Archangium violaceum: one gene and its partner. The protein of the gene in region 1 binds, or shares a complex with, the protein of each later gene. Links are inferred from orthologs where the notes say so. Each region holds a gene or a part of one and is shown in the gene's direction. Other genes may lie near its edges.

Region 1 (7,366 bases):
GTGGCTCCTTTGCGAGCCAGAACTCCATTTCGGGAAGAATGTCCTGGTGCCGGACCTCGCGGGATGGCGCCGCGATCGGATGCCGGACCCCTCCTTCATGGAGGCCCCCTTCGCCACGGTGGCTCCGGATTGGGTGTGCGAGATCCTCTCGCCCTCCACCGTTCACGTCGACAGGGAGCGCAAGCTACCGCTCTACCACCGCGAGGGCGTGAGTCATGTCTGGTTCATCGATCCGCTGACGCGCACCCTGGAGATCCGCCGTCGCCAGGCGCGGGACTGGGTGCTCGTGAGCAGCTACAGCGGCCACGGAGAGGTGCTCGCCGAACCGTTTGATTCGGTCCCGTTGACGCTGGGCTCGCTGTGGTTGCCACGGACTGGAGCCACACGGGCTCCTATACCCTCACCCTAGCCCTCTCCCAGAGGGAGAGGGGACATACACGGGTGTCCCGTAGGGGTCTGTTTTCGTGCGCCGCTTCGGCATCCCGCTGTTGTCGGGCATCACCCGGGCGATCCCCGCGTCCATCAGCCGCCTCAACGCCCGGTACGCCGCCAGCTCGCCCATCGCCGCGTTGTGCAGCACTTCGCGCACGCTCCGGCTGCCCCTCAGCTTCGCGTACAGGTAGAGGTCGTCCGCCGTCAGTGATGCCGGCGTGGGGCGCGGCAACGGCTCGAAGTACAGCCGCCCGTCCAGCTCCAGCACCTCGTCCGCCAGCGCCACCGTCAGCCGTACCTCCGCCTCCCGGTACAGGGCGTGTGCCTCCGGCACCGGCGCCCGCTCCAGCACCTGCGCCGCCACGCTCACCGCCTCCTCGTACCGGCCCGCCTCCACCAGTCCCCTCGCCAGCGCCAGCAGATCCGCCAGCCGCGTTGCTTCGCCCACCTTCGGGCCCTCGGGCCTCCGCGGCGTCAGCGCCCCGCGCCGGTACAGGCGCAGCACCCATCTCGCCCCGTGCAGCGGACCTTCCGGCGCCGCCGCCAGCAGCTCGCTCAGCGTCGCGCCCTTCGCCGCCAGGTGCAGCAGGTGCTCCTCCACCGCCGACACCGTCTCCACCGCGAACTCCCGGTACACCTGGAACGTGGTGTCCGGCCCCGGGAACAGCTCCCAGAACACCTTCCACTCGCGCAGCCGCGCCAGCGCGTCCCGGTGCAGCTCCTTCAGGCCCAGTTGCAGCTCCACCGCCGGCCCCAACGGCGGCAACCCCGGGCGGAACTCCACCTCGCCCGACTCCCAGCCGTAGCAGTCGAAGAGCGCCTCGCGCGTCTTGTGCTCCAGCGCCTCCACCAGCCGCGCCTTCGACACCAGCCCCCGCTCCACCAGCACCGTGCCGAAGGGCTTCCCCGCCGTCTCCGCCGCGTCGAAGGCCGCCGCCGCTCGCGTCGCGTCCAGGATTCCCAGCCGCACCAGCACCTGCCCCAGGTGCTCCATCGGCTCGCTCGAGCTCTCTCCCACCAGCCGCCCGTGCCGCAGGAAGAAGTGCCTGCGCACCGCCGCCCGCTCCACCTTCAACATCCCGTCCAGCGCTGGCGCCTCGAAGAACGCGGGCATCAGTAACTGCAGCCGGTACGTGGCCAGGTTGCCCTTGAAGCGCTCCATTCGACGACTTCCTTCTCGCGGGGGGAAGCACACCGTAGCGGACCCCGCCCCTCAGCTCAACCCTTTGATTTCACACACCTTTGTCTCGCGTCCCAAGAACTCCCCAGTAATCGGGCTGACCGGGGAGCAGGCGGGCGATCGCGAAAGGTGGGGTGGGGTCGCAGGAAAGTTGCAGGGCAGCGCTGGGTGTGCGAACCAGGGCTGTCACCCCCTTCGTGTATAGGCGTCGGAGTCATGCGGATTCTCTCGGGAGTTCAATCGTCGGGCCGGTTGCACATTGGCAACTACTACGGTGCCCTGCGTCAGTTCGTTCAGCTCCAGGATGAGGGCGAGGCCTACTTCTTCATCGCCAACCTGCACGCGCTCACCACCGTGCGCGATCCCAAGCAGGCCGAGGAGCTCACGCGCGAGGCCGCCGTCGCCTACCTGTCGCTCGGGTTGGATCCCAAGAAGGCCGTGCTCTTCCGCCAGAGCGACGTGAAGGAGGTCCTGGAGCTCAACTGGATCCTCGGCACCGTCGTGCCGCACGCCCACCTGGAGCGCGCCCACAGCTACAAGGACAAGGTGGCCAAGGGCATCAGCCCGGACTTCGGCCTCTTCGCCTACCCGGTGCTGATGGCCGCCGACATCCTGCTCTACAGCGCGGACGCCGTGCCGGTGGGCAGGGATCAGATCCAGCACATCGAGTTCGCCCGCGACTGGGCGGTGAAGTTCAACGTCACCTACGTGCCCGGGTACGACCCGCAGGATCCCGAGGGCAAGGAGAAGGGGCACGCTCCCGGCATCCTCAAGCTGCCCACCGCGCGCATCCAGGAGAGCACCGCCGTGGTGCCCGGCGTGGACGGACAGAAGATGTCCAAGTCCTACGGCAACACCATCGAGCTCTTCGGCGACGAGAAGGAGATCAAGAAGCGCATCATGAGCGTCAAGACGGACTCCACCCCCGTCGAGGCGCCCAAGCCCACCGAGAACGCCCCCCTGTACGACCTGCTCAAGGTCATGCTGCCCGAGTCGCGTTTCAAGGAGGTCGATGCCTCCTGGCGCGCGGGTGGCAAGGGCTACGGCGACTACAAGAAGCTGCTCCTCGAGGCGTTCCACGAGACGTTCGGGCCGGCGCGCCAGCGCCGCCAGGAGCTGTTGAGCGACCCGGCCGAGCTCGAGCGCATCCTCCAGGATGGCGCCGAGCGGGCCCGTGCCGAGGCGTCCCGGCTCATGCAGCGGGTGCGCCGCGCCGTGGGCATTCCCTGAGCCCGTGAAGGACGTCTGGTGAGCGCAGGCCGTCGCAGCGCCCCTCCCACCGAGGAGACCCTCGAGGCGGACGTCCCCCGCAGTCCGGGCGACGCCTTCAGGGTCGCCTTGCCCAATTTCGAGGGCCCGCTCGACCTGCTGCTCCACCTCATCAAGGAGCACCGGCTCGACATCTTCGACATCCCGCTCGCGCTCGTCACCGAGAAGTACCTCGAGCACCTCGAGCGCATGCGGGAGATCAACCTCGACATCGCCGGCGAGTTCCTGGTGATGGCCGCCACCCTGGCGCACCTCAAGAGCCGCATGCTGCTGCCGCGCCAGGACACCGCGGAGCAGGCCACGGACGCGGTGACGGAGCTGCAGCAGGAGGACGCGGGCGACCCGCGCGCCGAGCTGGTGCGCCGCCTGCTCGAGTACCAGAAGTACAAGGACGCCGCCGAGCAGCTGGCCATGCAGGACATCCTGGATCGCGACGTCTTCCCGCGCCGCGTTCCCGTGGAGGCCGTGCCCATCCCCGAGGAGGAGGTGGGCCTGCAGGAGTTCTCCGTCCTCAAGCTGATCGAGGCGCTCGACCGGGTGCTGGAGCGCCTGACCCCCAAGCTGCAGCACGAGGTGGTGCGCGAGAAGGTGAGCCTCTCGGAGGCCATCCTCCGCATCGCCGAGCGCCTGCGCGCCCAGGCGCCGTGCACGTTCGAGAGCCTCTTCGATGAGCAACGTACCCGTCAGGAGGTGGTCATCACCTTCCTGGCCATCCTGGAGATGGTGAAGCGGCGGCTCATCAAGGTCAGCCAGGAGGCTCCCCTGGCGGACATCCTGCTCACGCCCAACGGGGATGCCCTGGAGCGGCTGGTCCCCACGGAGGTGGACGAGAGTGAGTACCGGTAACGAAGGCCCCGAGAACCCCGGCGGCAAGCCGTCGCGCGGCTCCGGCGGCCCCAGCCCCTTCACCGAGGAGGAGATCGCCGCCGTCACCGGCCCCGGTGACGAGGACGAGCTGGAGGACTCGGACGTCGCCACCATCGAGGCCGACGAGGTCCCCGACCTCCAGTCGTCCTTCGAGAAGCTCGTCCAGAAGAGCCGCAACCTCTCCCCGGAGCGCGTCCGCACCGTGGTGGAGAGCGTGCTCTTCGTGGCGGAGAAGCCGTTGGATCTGGATCAGCTCTTCGAGGCCACGGGCATCGACCGAGAGAAGATCCAGGAGGCGCTCAACCAGATCTCCGGCCTCCACCGCGACGGCATCAGCGGCATCGTCCTGTACGAGGTGGCCGGCGGCTGGCAGTTCCGCACGGATCCGCACTCGGGCGAGTACGTGCGGCGCTACCTGCGCGTGAAGCCCCAGCGCCTCACCCGCGCCGCCGTGGAGACGCTGGCCATCATCGCCTACCGGCAGCCCGTCACCCGCCCGGAGGTCGAGGACATCCGCGGCGTGGACTGCGGCGCCGTCATCAAGGCCCTGTTGGATCGCAAGCTCATCAAGATCCTCGGCAAGAAGGAGGAGGTGGGCCGGCCCATGCTGTACGGGACGACCCGCGAGTTCCTCGAGTTCTTCGCCCTGAAGGATCTCTCCGCCCTGCCCACGCTGCGCGAGTTCCACGAGCTGACGCAGGAGCACCAGGAGATCGTCGAGAAGGAACGGCCGTCGGCGCCGGGTGCCAGTGGCACCGTGGAGACGCTGGCGGACCCGGAGTTCCAGAAGCGCATGGAGAAGAGCGTGGCGGCATCCGAGGCCGCGCTCGAGGAGCTGGAGGCGGCCATGTCCGAGGCGGACAAGACCCAGAAGGTCGCTTCCAGTGTCCTGAACCCGACCCCGCCGCCCTCCGAGGAGGGCGAAAAGGGCTCAGAGCCTGCTTGACGGGTGGGCGAAGAAGTGGAAGGTGGCGGTAATGGCGTCTGAACGTTTGCAGAAGTACCTGGCCCGCGCGGGCGTGGCCTCGCGCAGGCACGCGGAGGACCTCATCACCGGGGGCCGCGTGACGGTGAACAACCAGAAGATTACGGAGCTCGGCAGCAAGGTGGAGCCGGGGGATCTCGTGACGGTGGACGGCGAGCTCGTCTCGCCCCCCGAGGAGTCCACCTACTACCTCCTCTACAAGCCGGTGGGCGTGGTGACGACGCTGTCGGATCCGCAGGGCCGCCCCACGGTGGCCAACTACCTCGAGGAGACCGGCAAGCGGCTCTTCCCGGTGGGCCGGCTGGACTACGACGCGGAAGGGGCGCTGCTCGTCACGGACGACGGGGCGCTGGCGCACAAGCTGACGCACCCCAGCTTCCAGGTGCCGCGTACGTACCTGGCGAAGGTGAAGGGCACGCCGGACGCGGCCTCGCTGGAGAAGCTGCGCGGCGGCGTGCGGCTGGAGGACGGCATGGCCACGCCGCTGTCCGTGGAGGTCTTCGAGCAGGCCGAGCGCAACACCTGGCTGAAGCTGGTGGTGGCCGAGGGCCGCCCGCACCTCATCAAGCGGCTGTGCGCCGCGGTGGGCTACCCGGTGGTGCGTCTGTACCGGCCGTCCTACGCGGGAATCACCGTCGAGGGCCTGCGCCCCGGTGAGCTGCGGCCGCTCAGCGAGAACCAGGTGCGCATGCTTCAGGAAGTGGCCGACGGGAAGGCCTCGCCGCCGGAGCGCGAGCTGAAGCTGCCGCCGCGGCGCCATGGGCGCTCGGCGCCGGGCTTCGAGTCGGACATGGACGACGAGGATTTCGGCGAGGAGGCTCCCGAGCCCGTGAAGCCGCGTGCGGCGGCGAAGCCCGAGCGGGCCGCCCGGACGGAGCGTCCCGAGCGCAAGGGCGCGAAGGCGGAGCGTCCGGCGCGCGCCGCTGCCCGGCCCGAGCGCAGGGAGTCTGCGCCGCGAGGGGAGGGTGGCTCCCGGCCCGCGTTCCGTGGAGCCGCGGGTGGCCGAGCCGAGCGCCGCACGTGGACGCCTCGCGAGGACGAGCAGGAGGAGGGCCTGTCCGGCGGTGAGGAGCGTGAGGAGCGGAGCAGCCGTCCCGAGCGCAAGGCGTGGGCCCCTCGGGGCGAGGAGCGTGGGGAGCGGGGTGGCCGTCCCGAGCGCAAGCCGTTCGGCGCGAGCGCCGAGCGTCGTGCGCCCGCGCGCGGTGGTCGTCCCGAGCGCAAGCCGTTCGGCGCTGGCGCGGGTGCCGAGCGTCGTGGGCCGGCGCGTGGTGCGGGTCCGGAGCGTCGCGAGTGGAAGCCTCGGGGAGAGGAGCGCGGTGAGCGCGGTGCTCGTCCCGAGCGTCGCGAGTGGGCCCCGCGGGGTGAGGCGCGTGGCGGTGACCGTGCCGAGCGCAAGCCGTTCGGCGCTGGCGCGCGTCCCGAGCGCAAGCCGTTCGGCGCGGGTGCCGAGCGTCGTGGGCCGGCGCGTGGTGCGGGTCCGGAGCGTCGCGAGTGGAAGCCTCGAGGTGAGGAGCGCGGCGAGCGTGGTGCTCGTCCCGAGCGTCGCGAGTGGGCTCCGCGGGGTGAGGCGCGTGGCGGTGACCGTGCCGAGCGCACGCCGTTCGCGGGTGGGAGCGCCGAGCGTCGTGTTCCCGCGCGCAGTCCTCGTCCGGAGCGTCGTGAGTGGGCTCCGCGCGGTGAGGAGCGCGGCGAGCGCGGTGCTCGTCCCGGGCCTCGCGGCGAGGCTGGCGCGCGTCCGGCGCGCAAGACATGGGGCGCGGCGGGTGGAGCCGAGGGCCGGCCGGCGCGCAAGACGTGGGGTGGTGGGGACGAGGGACGCCCGGCACGCCGCGGTGCGGCACGCCCGGCGGGCGAGGAGGCGGGCGCGGGTTCCGGCTCCTTCGTGGACTGGCGCGCCAAGAAGCGCCAGGAGCCCAAACCCGAGTGGAACGCGCGTCCCTCTCGTGGCGCCGGTGGACCTCGGGGGGCCGGTGGACCTCGCGGCGCCGGTGGCCCGCGTGGCGCCGGTGGGCCTCGCGGCTCCGCCGGTCCTCGGGGTGCTGGTGGGCCGCCGAGGGGACGAGGGCCCCGTAAGGGTCGCTGAGTCGTGGGCGGTCACGCGCGCCGCTGATATAACCGCCCGCGTCTCACGCTTTCCCTCCCCGGAGAACGATGCGAACCGGCGCGCGTAAATTCCTCGTCGTCCTGGCCCTCCTCGTCAACGCCGGGTGCAGTGGCAGTCGGGATCAGCTCCTCGCGGATCTGCAGAGCCCTCGCCCGGAGGTGAGGGCCCTGGCCGTGAAGAAGCTGGCCGAAGAGGCCCGCCCCGACGACCTCGCCCTCTTCACCCGCGCGGCCAAGGACATGGCCTCCATCGTCCGCGGCGAGGCCGCCGTGGCGCTCGGCAAGAGTCAGGATGCCCGTATCGTGGACCTGCTCGGCGAGCTGCTCGAGGACTCCGACGTGGACGTCCAGGGCAAGGCCGCCATGGCCCTGTCGCAGGTGAAGAACGACAAGGCCAAGGCCTACCTGACCCTCCAGTACGGCCGGCGGGGCCGCCAGACGCGGCAGGTCATCGTCCAGGCGCTCAAGCAGGCCAACGTGCCGGGCGCCATGGCCGAGGTCGTCGCCGCCGAGTCCAAGGGCATCTGGGA
Region 2 (8,752 bases), 2.3 Mb from region 1 along the record:
GACAGCTCGCCTGGGGCACGGCCGTGTCAGACGGGGCTGCTATGCCCGCCGGGCCTGCTCCAACGAGGAGGGAGAGAGCAAGCAGGGGCTCGAACGTAGGTCGCCTCCATTAACGGTTGACTAAAGGTAGGGTCTGTTCCCGCCCGTACAACCCCCCGGTCGCCAGCCCGGTGGGCGCCATGCTTGCCTGCTCGCCTAGTGTCATGCATGGCAGGGTGATGCTTGATCGCTTGAGATCCAGCGTGCTACTCGTCTGATCGCTCCGAGGCCGATTTTTCGGCCTTCGGCGCGCTTCCTCCCTCGCCTGCCCACCTTTCGGGAGCCCGTTTCACATGCGAATCAAGCGCCTGGACATCACCGGCTTCAAATCGTTCATGGAACGCAGCGTCTTCACGTTCGATGACGGGGTGACGGGCATCGTCGGACCCAACGGGTGCGGCAAGTCCAACGTGGTGGACTCCATCCGCTGGGTGATGGGCGAGCAGAGCGCCAAGAACCTGCGCGGCCGTGGCATGGAGGACGTCATCTTCAACGGCTCGGAGTCCAAGCCGCCCCTGTCCATGGCCGAGGTGTCGCTCACCTTCCACGTGGACGAGACGGACACCCTCCCGGCCCACCTCTCCGGCCTCTCCGAGGTGACCGTCACCCGCCGCCTCTTCCGCAGCGGCGAGTCCGAGTACCTCATCAACAAGACCATCTGCCGCCTGCTGGACATCACCGAGCTCTTCCTCGGCACCGGCGTGGGCACCAAGGCCTACTCCATCATCGAGCAGGGCCGCGTGGGCCTCATCGTCTCCAGCAAGCCCGAGGACCGGCGCCACCTCATCGAGGAGGCCGCGGGCGTCACCAAGTACAAGGCCCGCCGCAAGGCCGCCGAGCGCAAGCTGGAGGCCACCCAGGCCAACCTCCTGCGCGTCACCGACATCACCTCCGAGCTGGAGCGCCGCCTGGAGAGCCTCTCGCGCCAAGCCAAGAAGGCCGAGAAGTACAAGAAGCTCAAGACGCGCATGCGGGAGATCGAGCTGCACTCGGCCTCGCACCGCTTCCTGGCGCTCAACGTGGAGGCCAAGCAGCTCCAGGAGCGGCTGGGCAGTCTGGGCGGCGAGGAGCGCGAGGGCCTGGAGAAGATGCGCGAGCTGGAGGCCGTCATCACCTCCCGCCGCGCCGAGCTGGAGGCCGAGACCGAGGCCCTGCAGAAGCTCTCCGCCGAGGTGCACGCGATGGAGAGCGCCGTGCAGCGCGCGGATCAGGACCTGGCCTACTGGCGCAAGGACCTGGAGGAGACGGCCGCCCGCGTCACCCAGTCCGAGACCGAGCTGCACGCCCTCAAGTCCCGCCAGGAGGAGGTGGCCGGTACCATGGCCGCCCGCGAGGCCGAGCTGAGCAACATCGCCGGCTCCTGGAAGGAGGACGAGGTCGCCATGAAGGTGGCGCAGGAGGAGCTGCGCCGGGTGAGCCAGCTGCAGACGGAAATCTCCATGCGGCTGGAGCAGGAGCGCGCCGCGCTCGTCACCGTGGCCAGCCGCCTGGCCAACCACGAGAGCAACCTCGTCAACCTGGCCCGCCAGAAGACGGACCTGGAGGCCCGCCGCGCCCGCAACCGCGCCGAGGCCGAGTCCCTGCGCGAGCAGGAGAAGCAGCTCGAGGACGTGCGCCAGGAGGTGGCCCGCCGGGTGGAGGAGAGCCGCCACCTGTCGCTGGAGCTGGCCGAGCGCAAGGGCCATGAGGAAGAGGCGCTCGTGCGCACGCGCCAGGCCTTCATGGAGAACGAGGTGCAGGTCATCGGCCTGCGCGAGGAGCTGAGCGACAAGCGCAGCCGGCTCGCCTCCCTGGAAGCGCTGCAGAAGGACTACGAGGGCTTCGACAAGGGCGTGCGCGCGGTGATGGTGCGCGCCGGCGAGGACGCCCGGCAGCAGGGCATCTTCGGTCTGGTGGCCGACGTCATCTCCACCACGCCCCGCTTCGAGCGCGCGGTGGAGGCCGTGCTGGGCGAGCGGCTGCAGCACGTCGTCGTGGAGAGCCGCGACAAGGGCGTGGAGCTGGTGGAGTACCTCAAGGACGCCGCCGAGGGCCGGGGCAGCTTCCTGCCGGTGCCCCCGCCCGAGCGCGTGCCCTCCACGGTGCAGCCGGACCTGTCGCGGCCCGGCGTGCTGGCCATCGCCTTCAACGAGGTGACGTGCGAGGAGTCGCTCAAGCCCGTGGTGCAGCTGCTCCTCGGGGACGTGGTCATCGTGACGGACCTGGCCGCCGCGAAGGCGTACGCGGACGCCGAGGGCACCGCGTACACGCTCGTCACCCTGGACGGCGAGGTGTTCCGCCCGGACGGCACCATCACCGGCGGTGAGCGCGAGGGCGCCGCGGTGGGCGCCCTGCAGAAGAAGCGGGAGATCGCCGAGCTGGCCGCCGAGGTGGCCCGGGTGGAGGAGCGCTACAACGAGATCCTCACCCGGCACTACACCCTGCAGAAGCAGATGGGGGACACGGAGGACGTGCTCAAGGGGCTGGCGAAGAACCAGCACGCCGAGGAGCTGAGCCTCGCCCACCAGGAGAAGGACCTGCACAAGGCGAGCGAGGACCTGGCGCGGGTGCGCGACCGCATCCGGGCGCTGGACGCCGACGAGTCGCAGCTCGCGCACATGTACGACGGGCTGGCGCACGAGGAGGAGAACAGCCGGGGTGAGGTGACGCACGGCCAGGCGGACCGCGAGTCGCGCGAGGAGCGCGTGAAGCAGCTGGTGGGCGAGATCGAGTCGCTCAAGCAGCGGGGGGAGACGGCCACGTCGAACCTCACCTCGCTGAAGGTGAAGGTGGCGGCGGGCGGCGAGCGCGGGGAGTCGGCGCGCAAGGAGCTGGAGAGCCTGCTGGCCCAGAAGGAGGAGATGGCGGGCCGGGTGCGCAAGCTGGAGAACGCGGTGCGCGACGGCGCGGCGCGGGTGGAGGAGTTCCAGCGCCGCATCTCCGAGACGGAGGCGGAGCGCGCCAGGAAGACGGAGGAGCTGCGCGGGGCCTCCGAGGGCCTGGAGGCCCGCCGCATGGCCCATGGCGCGGCGTCCGGCGCGGTGCGCGAGCAGGACAACGTGCTGCGCGAGCTGCGCACGAAGCTGGACGGGCTGACCCAGGGCCTGTCGCAGATCACCCTGCGCGAGCGGGAGATCGCCCTGGAGCTGGAGCACCTGGTGGCGGGCATCCGCGAGCGGCACGCGACGGAGCTGCAGGAAGAGGTGCACCGCTACCACATGCTGCCGTCGCTGAGCGAGGAGGCGGAGCAGGAGCTGAAGGACCTGCGGGCGCAGGTGGAGAAGATGGGGGAGATCAACCTCACGGCCATCGACGAGCACACGGAGCTGGCCCAGCGCTCCGAGTTCCTGCTGACGCAGAAGAAGGACCTGACGGACTCGATGGAGAAGCTGCAGGAGGCGATCCGGCGCATCGACGCGTCGAGCCGCGAGCGCTTCAAGCAGACGTTCGAGATCGTGAACGAGAAGTTCCAGGCCATCTTCCCGCGGCTGTTCGGCGGCGGGCGGGCGAGCCTGGTGCTGACGAACGAGGGGCAGGGCGGAGAGCCGGGCGTGGAGATCGTGGCGCAGCCGCCGGGCAAGAAGCTGCAGAGCATGAACCTGCTGTCGGGCGGCGAGAAGGCGCTGACGGCGGTGGCGCTCATCTTCGCCATCTTCCTCATCAAGCCGACGCCCTTCTGCCTCCTGGACGAGGTCGACGCGCCGCTGGATGAGGGCAACGTGGGCCGCTACAACGACATGGTGAAGGAGATGAGCAAGCAGTCGCAGTTCATCCTGATCACCCACAACAAGCGGACGATGGAAGTGGCGGACACGCTGTACGGCGTGACGATGGAGGAGCCGGGCATCTCGAAGCTGGTGAGCGTGAAGCTGCGAGAGGCGAAGGCGGCCAACGACAACATCACCGCCGCGTAACCACCCCTCTCCCCCTGGGAGAGGGACGGGGTGAGGGTATCCGGCCCCCGGTTGGAGCCCTCGAGAACAAAAGGCGCGGAACCCATGTCCGGGTCCCGCGCCTTCGTCATTCCAGGCTCACCGTGTCCCGGTTACTTGGGGTTGAGCTTGGCGCACAGCGCCTTGTCCTCCTCGAGGCGCTTCTGGGCGTTGCCGAGATCCTGCTGGGTGGCGCCGACGGCCTCCTGGAGCCGGGACTCGATCTCCGCGAAGCTCGGGTCCTTGGCCTTGAGCTCCTGGGTGAGGGTCAGGGTCTGCTGGTCCACCTGGAGCTGGGCGGAGATGGCGTCGACGATCCGCTGCGAAGTGGTGACGAGCGCACCACACTTGGAGGTCAGCTCCGACAGCAGATCAATCTGCTTGCGCTTGGAGGCGGTCTGGAACTGGGCCACCACGGCGTCATAGGAGGCGGCGGCACTGTCACGAGCGCCGATGGCGAGGGCGGCGTCGGCGGAGCGCTGGCCGCGCGACAGATCCATCTGGAAGAAGCGCATCTCGGGGGCCAGGTGCGAGGCGGGCTCGGTGGCGCGCGAGTTGAGGTGGGCGAAGCGGTAGGTGAACTTGAGCTGGTCCGTCTCCAGCTTCATCGGGACGGTCATCATCTTGGCCTTGAGGCAGGCGGCGAGCTGGTCACCCTCGGGAGTCCCCGACGGCTCGAAGGTGATGTCGACCGAGACGGGCAACGACTTGGTGATCTCCTCGGCGGCCTTCTGGGCACTGCGCGAATCCCCCTGCTGTCCGGCGGGAAGCGGAAGGACGCGAGCGTCTCCGAGGGCCTGCTCCTGGGCGGACTTGAGGCGGCGGAGGTGCACGTTGGCGAGGAGGGTGGGCGGGACCTTGTTGGCGAAGCCCGCGTAGCAGTCGCACCAGGAGGCCTGGCCGAGCCGCACGCCGCCCGAGTAGTCCGAGCCCGGGTTGAGGCCGAACTTCACGCTGATGCCGGTGTCCTGGTCGTGGGTGAACTCGGTCTGGTACTCCACCGGCTTGGAGCCCGAGGGCAGGGCGGTGAGCGGCACGCGCGTGTCCAGGGCCTTCTGGATGCACGCCTGGCCCTCGGCGGTGAGGTTCTCACCGGAGATGGCGTGGGTGCCGCCCTGGTCGGTGACGGTGTCCTTGACGATCACCCGGGTGGCCTTCGCCTGGCCACGGGACTTGGGGTCCGTCAGACACTCCAGGACCTCGGGCTGGGAGGAGAAGAGCGCTCCCAGGAGGGAGTTCGGGCTGAGGGGCTGGGGCAGGGCAAGTGCCTGGGTCTGGCACACGGACGTGTCGAACGGGAACTGATTGGCGATCCGCATCCGCTCCTGGGTGCCGCCCGACTGAGCGTCCTGCGTGGTGGCACAGCCGGACGCGAGGACGAGGGATGCGATGGCGATACGGCGCATCATGTGGAAGCTCTCCTTGGGGTTGAGACAGCGGGGACCTCGTTTATCAAGTCCGCAAACGAAAAGGCGTGGGACCCGGACCGGCTCCCACGCCTTCGTCATGTCAGGAGTGTCCTTTGGGACGGCGCGTTACTTGCGCTCCTTGGGGCAGATGGACTTGTCGTCCGCCAGGCGCTTCTGGGCGTTGTCCAGGTCCTGCTGGGTGGCGTTGATGATGACCTGGGTCTTGGTCTCGACCTCGGCCCAGGACTCGTCCTTGGCCTTGAGCTCCTGGGCGATGGCCAGGGTGCTCTGGTCCACCTTGAGCTGGGCGTCGATGGCGCTCACCATGGACTGGGTGGCCTCCACGAGCGTGGCGCACTTGGCCTTCAGCTCGTCGATCAGCTTCCAGTCCTTGGTCTTCTGGTATTTGGCGACGATGGCGTCATAGACCTCGGCGGCGTTGGCGCGCGTGCCGAGGGCGATGGCGGCGTCGGCGGAGCGCTGGTTGCGCACCAGCTCGAGCTGGAAGAAGCGCTGCTCGGGCGGCAGGTCCGCGGAGAGCTCGGTGACCTGCGAGTTGAAGTGGACGAAGCGGTAGGAGAACTTCAGCTGGTCCACCTCCAGCTTCGCCGGCAGGGCCATCATCTTGCCCTTGAGGCAGGCGGCGAGCTGGTCGCCCTCGGGGGTGCCCACCGGGTCGAAGGTGATGTCGGCGGCGGTGGCCGCGCCCTTCTTCAGGTCCACGTTGGCCTTGAGGAGCGGGGGGATCTTGCTGTCGAAGCCCGTGTAGCAGTCGCACCAGGTGGGCTGGCCGAGCCGCACGGCGCCCGAGAAGTCCGAGCCCGGGTTGATGCCGAACTTGACGCTGGGGCTGTTGTTCAGCTCGTGGATGAAGGTGCTCTCGGACTGCACCGGCTGGGCGCCCGCGGGCAGGGCGGCGAGCGGCACGCGCGCGTCCACGATCTTCTGGATGCAGGCCTGCCCCTCGGCGGTGAGGTTCTCACCGGAGATGGAGTGGGTGCCGCCCTGATCCGTGACGGAGGTCTTCACCACCACCTGGGTGGTCTCGGCGGTGCCGCGGGACTTGGGGTCCACGAGGCACTCCATCACCTCCGGGCGCGCGGAGCTGATGGCGCCCAGGAGGATGTTCTGGTTGGCCGGCTGGGGCAGGGTGGGGGAGCGGGCCTGGCAGACGCTCACGTCGAACGGAAGCTGGTTGGTGATGCGCATCCGCTCTTCGGTGGTGGTCGGGCCCTTCTGGGCCCCCTGCTGGCTGACGCACCCGGCCGCGAGGAGGACGGAGGCGATGGCGATACGGCGCATCATGTCGGGGATCTCCTTTGGGGTTGGAACAGCGGGGGCCTCATTTATCAAGGCCCTCGGCGTTCTTGAGATCCTTCAGGCGCAGACCGTTCTTCTTGAGCAGTCGGTAGAGGCTCTGCATGGACAGGCCGGTGTGCTGCTCGGCCGTCTTCATGTCGAAGTTGGACTGACGCATGACCTCGGCGAAGTAGAGGCGCTCGAAGTCGGCCACCACCCGGTCCTTGGCCTCGTGGTAGGGCATGCCCGTCACCAGCGCGGCCACGCTGGTGGTGGGCTGCTCGCCACCCTCCGCCTTGCGCTGGGGCTGGGCCATGAAGTCCAGCCAGCTGACGTTGCCCGTCTCCTGCATGAGGGCGCCGCGCTCCAGCACGTTGCGCAGCTCGCGCACGTTGCCCGGCCAGTCGTAGCCCTCGAAGAGGGCGATCGTCTGGGGGGTGAGCTCGAAGGAGGACTTGAGGCCGCGCAGCAGGGACTGGGCCAGCACGGGGATGTCCTCGCGCCGGGTGCGCAGCGGGGGCAGGCGCACGCGCGCCACCGCCAGCCGGTAGTAGAGGTCCGCCCGGAAGCGGCCCTGGCGCACGTCCTCCTCGAGGTTGCGGTGCGTGGAGGCGATGACGCGCACGTCCACCGGCACCGGCGCCCCGTCCAGCGAGGGCACCTCGCGCGACTCCAGCACGCGCAGCAGCTTGGGCTGCAGCGACAGCGGCAGCTCGCCCACCTCGTCCAGGAACAGGGTTCCACCCTGGGCCGCCTCGAAGACGCCCTTGGAGCCCTTGTCGTCCTCGTCTCCTCCGGAGCGCAGGCCGCCGAACAGCTCGCGCTCGGCCTTCTCCTCGGTGATGAGGTTGCAGTCCACCACCTTGAAGGGGCCGTGCCGCCGGCGCGAGTGCTCGTGCACCGCGCGCGCCGCCAGCTCCTTGCCGGTGCCCGTCTCGCCCTCCACCAGCAGGTTCATGTCCTCGCGGGCGATGCCGCGCAGCTGCGAGAAGACGACCCGCATCATCTCCGAGGTGGCCACCAGCCCGCCGAAGGCGTCGGCTCCACCCATCACCTCCACCTCGGTGGCGCGGGCCTCCTGCTTGATGGCCAGCTTCGTCTTGCCCAGCACCACCTTGTCGCCCGGCTGCAGCAGCACCTGCATCACCTGGTGTCCGTCCAGGAACGTGCCATTGCGGCTGCCCAGGTCGCGCAGGAGGATGCCCTTCGACGTGCGCTCCATCTCGATGTGCCGACGGCTCACCGTCTGGTCACTGAGCACCAGGTCCGTCGCCGGATCCGAGCCCACGCGCAGCAGCGCGTCTTGCGTGGTGACCTTCTTCCCCTTGTCAGGGCCGGCCACCACCTCCACCGTCCACTCTCGCACCTGGATCCGTGTCGACCGTCCCTCGGGACCCGTCTGCACGGTCTGGGTGACCTCCGGCCTGTCGTCGCTCATCGGCGTTGCTCCTCCCAACCCGCAGCGGGCGGACGGAAGCTCCGCCCGGGTCGCGGGAGTTGCCTGTTTATGGGTCCTCTCACTCCTGGGCAAGCCTTAGTGACGCGGAGTTCGGGCCTGGAGTCTCCGGGCACGAAGCGCTCGCACCGGGGTAGGGGAGAAGCGCACGCGGACAAGTGTCCGGGCAGCTCGGCTCTTCCTCAGTGCGGGTGGAATGGTGCGTTGGGTGTGAGATCAGGACGGCGCACGCGAGGGGCGATCCGGTACCAGCCACGGACTGGGAGTGAAGACGACCCCCGTTCCGGGAATCCAGCCCCTCGCGCGCATCCAACTCCGGGCCCACTAGTAGCGGGCGGGTGAGTCGCTGGCCGGGAAGGACTCCTTGGACTCCTCGTCCACGATGTCATCGTTCGGCCGGCCGCCGGACTTCACCTGGGCGTTCGTCTGGGCTCCGGGCGAGCCGTGCTGCTGGGCCTGCATCACCTTCTTGCCGCCCTTCTTGCTGGCGCCACCGCTCTTCTGGGTGGTCCCGGCCTGGACACCCTCGGTGCGCATCAGCCGGGCGCCCAGCAGGTTCTTGGCGCGCTCGGCCAGGTCGCGCTGCGCCTCCTGGTAGTCGCGGAAGAAGTCCACCAGCTCCTGGTCGCCGCTCTTCT

What was found.
Region 2: the proteins of JRI60_RS27560 (region 1) and smc are in contact, whole or in part, in a crystal structure (PDB 3ZGX), measured with the Bacillus subtilis proteins. The link is inferred for Archangium violaceum from one-to-one orthologs.

Annotation. Positions count from the first base shown.
Region 1 is NZ_CP069396.1:6,847,812-6,855,177, reverse strand. Bases 2,048-4,793 are described here. They hold JRI60_RS27560 (segregation and condensation protein A), read left to right. Parts: upstream 2,048-2,860; coding sequence 2,861-3,727; downstream 3,728-4,793. Other genes in these bases: JRI60_RS27550 (pseudouridine synthase), read left to right, coding at 4,726-4,793; scpB (SMC-Scp complex subunit ScpB), read left to right, coding at 3,714-4,694; trpS (tryptophan--tRNA ligase), read left to right, coding at 2,048-2,842. Outside these bases: JRI60_RS27575 (Uma2 family endonuclease), read left to right, coding at 1-409; JRI60_RS27570 (DUF4388 domain-containing protein), read right to left, coding at 401-1,594; more of trpS, read left to right, coding at 1,829-2,047; more of JRI60_RS27550, read left to right, coding at 4,794-6,816; JRI60_RS27545 (HEAT repeat domain-containing protein), read left to right, coding at 6,885-7,366. UniProt on the Bacillus subtilis protein: Participates in chromosomal partition during cell division. May act via the formation of a condensin-like complex containing Smc and ScpB that pull DNA away from mid-cell into both cell halves.
Region 2 is NZ_CP069396.1:4,566,141-4,574,892, forward strand. The notes cover bases 1-4,132. They hold smc (chromosome segregation protein SMC), read left to right. Parts: upstream 1-332; coding sequence 333-3,932; downstream 3,933-4,132. Other genes in these bases: JRI60_RS18905 (TapB family protein), read right to left, coding at 1-19; JRI60_RS18915 (hypothetical protein), read right to left, coding at 4,064-4,132. Outside these bases: more of JRI60_RS18915, read right to left, coding at 4,133-5,359; JRI60_RS18920 (hypothetical protein), read right to left, coding at 5,486-6,664; JRI60_RS18925 (sigma 54-interacting transcriptional regulator), read right to left, coding at 6,702-8,096; JRI60_RS18930 (hypothetical protein), read right to left, coding at 8,439-8,752. UniProt on the Bacillus subtilis protein: Required for chromosome condensation and partitioning.